One region of the Pseudoalteromonas sp. K222D genome, then DNA from elsewhere that is predicted to be linked to it. Evidence: predicted binding sites of a transcription regulator. Region 1 holds the regulator's gene; the other holds the start of a gene.
What was found. Region 1 encodes sigma-54, which starts transcription at its own class of promoters, with help from an activator protein. Its sites were predicted from a motif close to GTTGGCACGNNNNTNGNNT; they were not measured.
Positions count from the first base shown of each region.

Region 2: the regulator sigma-54 is predicted to act here: its motif matches at 2,232-2,250, upstream of J5X91_RS10645 (flagellar basal body rod protein FlgF).

Region 1 is NZ_JAGGDL010000004.1:83,042-87,160, reverse strand. Features, by position in the region: gene ptsN (PTS IIA-like nitrogen regulatory protein PtsN) at 1-440, opposite strand, end outside; gene hpf (ribosome hibernation promoting factor) at 445-732, opposite strand; gene J5X91_RS03880 (RNA polymerase factor sigma-54) at 759-2,252, opposite strand; gene lptB (LPS export ABC transporter ATP-binding protein) at 2,322-3,047, opposite strand; gene lptA (lipopolysaccharide transport periplasmic protein LptA) at 3,044-3,589, opposite strand; gene lptC (LPS export ABC transporter periplasmic protein LptC) at 3,579-4,119, opposite strand, start outside.
Region 2 is NZ_JAGGDL010000018.1:63,027-67,145, reverse strand. Features, by position in the region: gene J5X91_RS10655 (flagellar hook assembly protein FlgD) at 1-395, shown strand, start outside; gene flgE (flagellar hook protein FlgE) at 445-1,809, shown strand; gene J5X91_RS10645 (flagellar basal body rod protein FlgF) at 2,286-3,029, shown strand; gene flgG (flagellar basal-body rod protein FlgG) at 3,051-3,839, shown strand; gene flgH (flagellar basal body L-ring protein FlgH) at 3,856-4,119, shown strand, end outside.

The sequences.
Region 1 (4,119 bases):
AAAATAACTTGGTATAATGCTTCATCAGACTTTGCCGCACGCAATTGCTTACAAAACTCTTTATCGTTTAGTTTATCAGCTATTGTGGCTAGTGTTTTCAAGTGCTGCTGGTTATCGCCATCGGGCACTATAAGTGCAACAAAAATATCAACTGGACGATTATCAATTGCATCAAAATTAATAGCGGTTTCGCTTATTAAAATTAAGGCAAGAGGTTCCTGCGCCCCGCTCATACGGCCATGTGGAATTGCTATTCCTCGGCCAATACCGGTACTGCCTAGCTTTTCTCTTGCCAATAAAGCAGTGAGAATATCTTGCTGGGGTAAATACGGCATTTTTTTATGCGCGAGTTCACTGATGAATTCTAAAATTCTTTTTTTACTATTAAAAAGGACCACAGCTTTGCTGCAGTCCTGGCATATAAGTGAGCTTAATTTCATAGTGTTAGTGTCGAGCAAACTTCTCTTTGTGTTTAATTACTTGACGATCGAGTTTGTCAATCAACGAGTCAATGGCAGCGTACATATCTTGGTGTTCGGTCGATGCAAATAGCTCAGCGCCACTTACAAAAATTGTTGCTTCAGCTTTTTGACTTAATTTTTCTACATCGAGAATAACATGCACATTAGTTATGTGATCTGAGTGTCTTTGCAGCTTTGCAAATTTATTATTTACATAGTCTCTTAATGAGTCTGTAATGTCTACATGACGACCAGTTAAGTTTAGTTGCATCAGCATTTTCCTCTTTGTTGTACGTCTTAAATCAAGCTTTTACGTTGATTCGACGGGGGAATAGCCAGAGATTCGCGATATTTTGCAATTGTCCGTCTAGCTACTTTAATTCCTTGCTCAGCCAATATATCTGCAATCTTGCTATCACTCAATGGTTTGGCTAAGTTTTCTGCAGCTATCAACTTTTTAATCAAGGCACGTATAGCAGTTGATGAACATTCGCCACCATTTTCGGTGCTTACATGGCTTGAAAAAAAGTACTTAAGCTCAAAAATGCCACGTGGAGTGTGCATGAATTTTTGTGTAGTGACCCGTGAAATAGTCGACTCGTGCATTTCAACTATTTCGGCAACATCGTTTAAAACCATAGGTTTCATGGCTTCTGGGCCATGTTCAAAAAACGCTTGTTGTTGCTTAACAATACAATTAGTTACTTTTAGGAGTGTTTCGTTTCTACTTTCTAGGCTTTTAATAAACCATTTAGCTTCTTGTAAGTGCGAGCGAATAAATTGGCTGTCACCACTGGACTTTACCGTACGAGACATAGCAGCATATTGGCTGTTAACACGTATTTTTGGCATGCTATCTGGGTTTAGCTCTACCACCCAGCGGCCTTTTATTTTTTTAACAGATACGTCAGGTATAACGTATTCAGATTCTTCTCTGACAATAGTATCCGCAGGCTTAGGATTAAGCGTATGAATAAGTGTCATTATTTCTTTAAGCTCTTCTTCTTTGAGCTTAGTTTTTTTCATTAACGTACGATAGTCGCGAGCAGCGAGTAAATCGATATGATCAGTTAACACCATTTTTGTTTCGTTAATATAAGGGGTGTCTTTATCAAATTGGTTTAATTGAATACATAAGCATTCTTGTAAGCTGCGAGCTGCAATACCAACAGGATCAAATAATTGAATGCGCTTTAGCACTGCTTCTATTTCATCTAGTTCTACTTCGTGTTCGTCATCACTTTCTTGATTAAAGCTTGCTAAAAGGTCTTCGCAACTGATAGTTAAAATACCAGAGTCATCTACGGCTTCAACAATAGCTATGGCAATAGCTTCGTCTATAGGACTAAAAGGAGTGAGCTGTAATTGCCACATTAAGTACTCATGCAGAGTTTCGGCTGATGCACCTTGATAAATAGATTCATCTTCAGGCATTGGCCCCGATGAAGAGGCAGGCGCTGCGCTCATATATTCATCCCATGATACATCCATGGCCATATCGTCGCTTATGGTGTCTTTGTTTAGTGCTTCACCGCTATCTTGCTCATACTCGCTCGGGGTGTCATCGGCAGAGGCACTAACAGTAATATCATCTGCTTTTTGCTCGTTTTTACCAGCTGATTCTTCCGTGTAATCTTGCTCATCAACTTCTAGTAGCGGGTTGCTATCAAGTGCTTCTTGTATTTCTTGCTGGAGATCCAAGGTACTAAGCTGCAATAAGCGAATAGCCTGTTGCAGTTGCGGAGTCATTGTAAGTTGCTGGCCCATGCGCAGCTGTAATGATTGCCTCATTTATCTCTAACAATCCTTATAAATTGATATGATTAATCTTAGCAGATGCTTATAGTAATAACATAAATATTACAGTTTGAACTGCTCGCCTAAATAAACATCACGTACTGTTTTATCGTTTAATACAAATTCAGGAGTACCAGATGCAATTAGCTCACCATGAGAAACAATGTAGGCTTTTTCGCAAACATCAAGGGTTTCCCTTACATTGTGGTCGGTAATTAGCACGCCAATACCACGGTTTTTAAGGTGTTCTATAATTTTTTTAATATCGAGTACTGAAATAGGATCCACGCCAGCAAAGGGCTCATCAAGTAATATAAATTTAGGATCTGCAGCTAAAGCACGTGCTATTTCTACGCGGCGGCGTTCACCACCAGATAACGCCATGCCTAAGCTGTCGCGAATATGTTGCAGGCTAAATTCGTCCAGCAAGCTATTTAGGGTTTCTTCTCTGGCTTGTTTGTTTAGTTGCTTACGCGTTTCTAAAATAGCCATTAAATTTTGATACACAGTGAGCTTTCTAAAAATAGACGATTCTTGTGGTAAATAACCAATACCTAAACGAGCACGGCTGTGCATAGGAAGTAGGGTAATATCGTTATCATCAATTAATATTTTGCCTTTGTCACTAGGAACTAAGCCTACAATCATGTAAAAGGTTGTGGTTTTACCAGCACCATTTGGACCAAGTAAACCAACAATGCTCCCTGCTTTTACTTCAAGGCCTACATTTTTAACAACTTCACGGCCTTTATAGCTTTTTGCTAATAGCTCTGCTTTTAATGTACTCATGGCTGACCTTTATTGAGTTTTTGTTCTTTTTTTACGTCTATAGGCACTAAAATAGTGTGCACCCGATCAGTTGAGTTTTCATCTTTTTCAGCACTTATAAGCTGTTGCTCTATATCGTAGGTGATACTTTTAGCCGTAATTTTTTGCCCAGCTTGAGAAATGTTTGCATCTCCTACTAGGGTTAAAAAACGTTTCGCTACATCGTAACGTACTTCGTTAGCGCTGGCGCTCATGACAGTGCCATCTGCTTGCTTTTCTTCAAAATATGCAGGGCTGCCTGTGGCAATTAATAGTTGTTTATTATCGCCAAGTTCGTCGCGCTTATGTACTTCTAAACGATCGGCGGTGATACGACGATTACCGTGGATAATCTCTACGTTTTTTTCAAAAATACCAACATTTTCTTTTAGTTGACCTTCTTGTCGGTCAGCACTAATAGAAATTTGATTAGCTAGTGGGGAAGTACTTTGCTCTGCCGCATTACTATTAAATGCAAGTATAAGCGATGGAATAATAAGTATTTTTGCAAGGTTATTGGTCATAATATAGTGTTCGCGTATGGTTAATTAGTTTTATCACCTCGGTTGTTAAATTGGCTTCAAGGCCTTTACCGGTGATCTTTAAATTCGGTCCAGTTATAATAACGGGTTGTTCGCTGTGCATAGTGAGTAGCTTTATATCTACTTGAATATTGTCGGCGGTGATTTTGTCTATCATTGCACCATCAATTAAGTTTTGGGCAGTTACATTACCCTCTAAAATTAATTGTCTTTCATCGTAAAGTGTTGCTTCATCAGCATTTATACGCCACGTTTTTTGTCTGTCGTCGTACAATATAAAAGTAGGTTTTTCGAATAAGGTAAATCCTAGCTGCTCGTAAAGCTCCGTTTTAACCGCAGTTACTTTATGGCTAATTTCACCGTTTTCGTCAAAAGCTGTTTGTTTTAGCTCAATGGCGGTGTAATCGGGTTTAGCTATCACTTCTGCGTCGGCTTTAACAACCGTATTTATCTGAGTAAAATAAGGGTACCAAAGCCAAACCATACAGCTGATGAATAAAACGCTTAAGACT
Region 2 (4,119 bases), on a different contig from region 1:
CATTAGTAGGCAAGCAGGCGCTTTTAGAGTCTGACACATTAGATTTAAATGCAGCAGGTGATGCACGAGGCTCAGTTGTTGCCGAAAAGCCAGTTGAAAGCTTAAAGCTTAGAATTGAAGATGAGTCTGGGCAGTTAGTTAGAACTATAGATTTAGGCTCGCAACCAGCAGGTGCAGTGCGTTTTGCATGGGATGGTAAAAATGAAGCAGGTGAGCGCCTACCCCCTGGTGAATATAAAATTAAAGCCGAAGGGAGTACTAATGGTGAGTTTTCGAGCCTGCCAATTGCTACCTTTAAAAATATTGAGAGTGTGAATATTAATGGTGCAAATGGCATCATTATTAACACTAAAGAAGGTGCGGTTAGGCTGACTGATGTTGCAGAAATCGCGTAAAAGATTCATTAGCCAGCGGGCTAAAAATTAAATAGTTTAGAGGTCAATTATGAGCTTCAATATTGCATTATCCGGCCTTGCTGCCGCACAAAAAGATTTAAACGTTACGGCAAATAATATAGCCAACGTAAATACTACGGGTTTTAAAGAGTCGCGCGCAGAATTTGCTGACGTGTATGCATCGTCGGTATTTAGTTCGGGTAAAACAAAAAATGGTGATGGCGTGCAAACGACTATGGTTGCACAACAATTTCATCAAGGATCATTACAGTTTACCAATAACTCGTTAGATTTAGCGATTACCGGTGAAGGTTACTTTGCAACCAGCCAAGACCTAGGCGCGCAAGATTTTACTTACACACGTGCCGGCGCATTTAAGTTAAACAAAGACAACTTTGTGGTAGATGCAAATGGCAGCTTTTTACAAGGCTTTCCGGTTGACCCTTCAACAGGCGATACTACATCAGTGAGTTTAAGCACTTCATCGGCTTTACAAATACCTGACTCGTCAGGATCGCCGCGTGCTACTTCAAGCGTGTATAGCTCATTTAATTTAGATTCACGATCAATTGCACCTACAATTGCGTTTAACCCTACCGAAAGTGCAACTTATAATTCATCAACCTCTACAACCGTGTATGACTCACTCGGTGAGCCACATGTATTGCAGCTGTTTTTTGTAAAAAGCGACCCTGCAGTACTTGGTAATGAAAATCAATGGAGCGTACATTCAACACTTGATGGTAAATCCTTTGGTGCCAATGGGGTTGAACAAACAGTAGCTCCGTACACTCCTATGACTACTTTTAAGTTTGACTCAAGTGGCTTACCGCAAAGTACAGATGGCACGCCAAACGTAAGTAATACTTTTAATCCATTGTCTATTGCAGCTGGTGGCGGTGGTACAGCGGGGCTTTCTGATTTATTAACCAATGGCGCTACCTTCCCAGCGCCTGTTGAAATTAACTGGCGTGATGAAACTGGTACAGCTAATAAAATACCTACTCAATACGCAAGTCGCTTTGAAGTAAAAGCACTTGAGCAAGATGGTGCAACGGTTGGCCGTTTAGCGGGTATTGATATTGGTGCCGATGGTAAAGTTGTGGCTTCGTACAGTAATGGCGACTCTACATTTTTAGGCCAAGTGGCTATGGTACGTTTTTCAAACTCACAAGGTTTACAACAAGTGGGCAGCACAGGTTGGAAAGCGAGTATAGCGTCAGGCGAGCCTATTGCTGGTGAACCAGGCTCTGGCACATTAGGTAATATCAACTCATCAGCGCTTGAGCAGTCAAACGTAAACTTAACTAACGAACTAGTTGATTTGATTAGCGCACAGCGTAATTTCCAAGCAAACTCGCGAGCGCTGGAAGTTAACTCAACAATTCAGCAAAGTATTCTGCAAATTAGATAAAGCACAATTTATTAATTTGAATATTCAAGGCTGCTTAATTGCAGCCTTTTTTATTTTAGGCGATTGGCTTGCCATCGTGACACTAAGTGCAAAAAAGCATATTTACAAAGAGGTTAAGAGACGCTGTCGCTTTAGATAAAGTACAAACAAATTTACTGTTCTTTTCTCATTTACCCTCATTTACTTCTCTTTGTACGAAAGGGCTGTTGTCAGATTTAGCTAAAAATTAGCTAAGCACAATGTTTGGTTTAGGTGTAGGCAACGGGCTTGCCACCGTGGCACTAAGTGCAAAAAAGCATATTTACAAAGAGGTTAAGAGACGCTGTCGCTTTAGAAAAAACAAACAAATTCCCCCTTCTTTTTATTGTTTTTTCATGCGTATTTACGCCCCTTCAAAATAACAGTTTTAGTATTAAATTTAATCTGGCGCATATATTGCATTTGTTCTTACAGAGATTTTTAAGTGAGTCGATGTTATGGATAAAATGGTCTACATTGCCGCGTCTGGCGCTAAGCAAAGCTTAATGGGGCTTGCCCTTAAAGCCAATAATTTGGCGAACGCAAACACTACAGGTTTTAAAGCCGACTTTGCCCAAGCTCGATCTATGCAAGCGTTTGGTGAAGGTTTGCCATCGCGGGTGTTTTCTATGGAAGAGCGCCCAGGTTCAAACATGACATCGGGCGGCATACAGCAAACCGGTCGCGAGCTCGACATTGCCATGAGCGATAACGCCTGGCTGAGTGTACAAGACGCCTCCGGCAACGAAGCTTATACAAAAGTAGGTACGCTTAATATTACCGCCGAAGGCATGTTAGTTACCAGCGGTGGTCGTCAAGTAATTGGCGAAGGCGGCCCTATTATTTTGCCAGTCCCGATTGAAAAAATAGAATTTAGTAAAGACGGTGCCATACAAGTACGCCCACAAGGCGCGCCGGCTAACTTTTTAGAAGAGGTTGATCGTTTAAAAGTGGTTGAGGCAAATAACTCAACACTTGAAAAAGGTAACGATGGTTTATTTAGACCAAAACCAAATCAAACGGTTGAAACCTCAGCTAACGTACAAGTGATAAGCGGCGCATTAGAAATGTCGAACGTTAATCCGGTACACGAAATGGTCGATATGATCAGCCATCAACGCCAATTTGAATTACAAGTAAAGCTAATGAAAACAGCAGAAGAAATAGATCAATCGCAAGATCAGCTGTTGCGCATAGTTTAACTTTAAAATGAGGACACGATTATGAATCCAGCATTGTGGATCAGTAAAACAGGGCTTGACGCCCAACAAACCGACATTTCGGTTATTTCAAATAACTTAGCCAACGCCAGTACGGTTGGTTATAAAAAAAGCCGCGCCGTTTTTGAAGATTTACTTTACCAAAACATTAATCAACCAGGCGGTCGCTCATCACAAGATACCGAAATGCCATCAGGTTTAATGCTAGGTGCTGGTGCCAAAGTGGTAGCTAACCAAAAAAACTTTTCGCAAGGTAATATGCTAACTACTGAAAACTCACTAGATTGGATGATTTCTGGTTCAGGCTTTTTTGAAGTACTACAGCCAGATGGCAATATTGCTTATTCGCGCAACGGGCAATTTACTACCGATGGCGACGGGCGAGTTGTAACCTCGGGTGCCGGTTATGTAGTTCAGCCTGAAATGAACGTACCCGACGACGCGCAATCAATAACTGTATCGCAAGACGGTGAAGTGTCTGTACGTGTTGCAGGGCAGGCCGATAACGTGGTTATTGGGCAAATTACCATTAGTGACTTTATTAATCCGTCGGGCCTTGAGCCTATAGGGCAAAACCTTTACACCGAAACTGCGGTAAGTGGCGCGCCGGTGCAGGGTAACCCTGGAGTTGATGGGCTAGGCACTATTATTCAAGGTTCACTAGAAACGTCAAACGTAAACGTAACCGAAGAGTTGGTAAACCTAATAGAAACCCAGCGTGTTTACGAAATGAACTCAAAAGTAATTTCGGCAGTTGATGAAATGATGAGCTACATCAATCAGCAATTATAATATTTTAGAGGTTATTATGCGCAATATTATATTATTTGCAGCGGGTACTTTATTGTTAAGTGGCTGTGTGTCTACACAAAATAGTGATGTAGTACAAGACGACCCTTACTATGCGCCCATGTACCCAGAACCCAATGTTGAACCGGCAGTTGCTAATGGCTCACTGTTTAATACGTATTTATCGAACGACTTATACGCCGATAAAAAAGCACTGCGTACTGGCGATATAATTACAGTTAAATTGCAAGAATCTACGCAAGCCTCTAAAGCGGCAAAAACA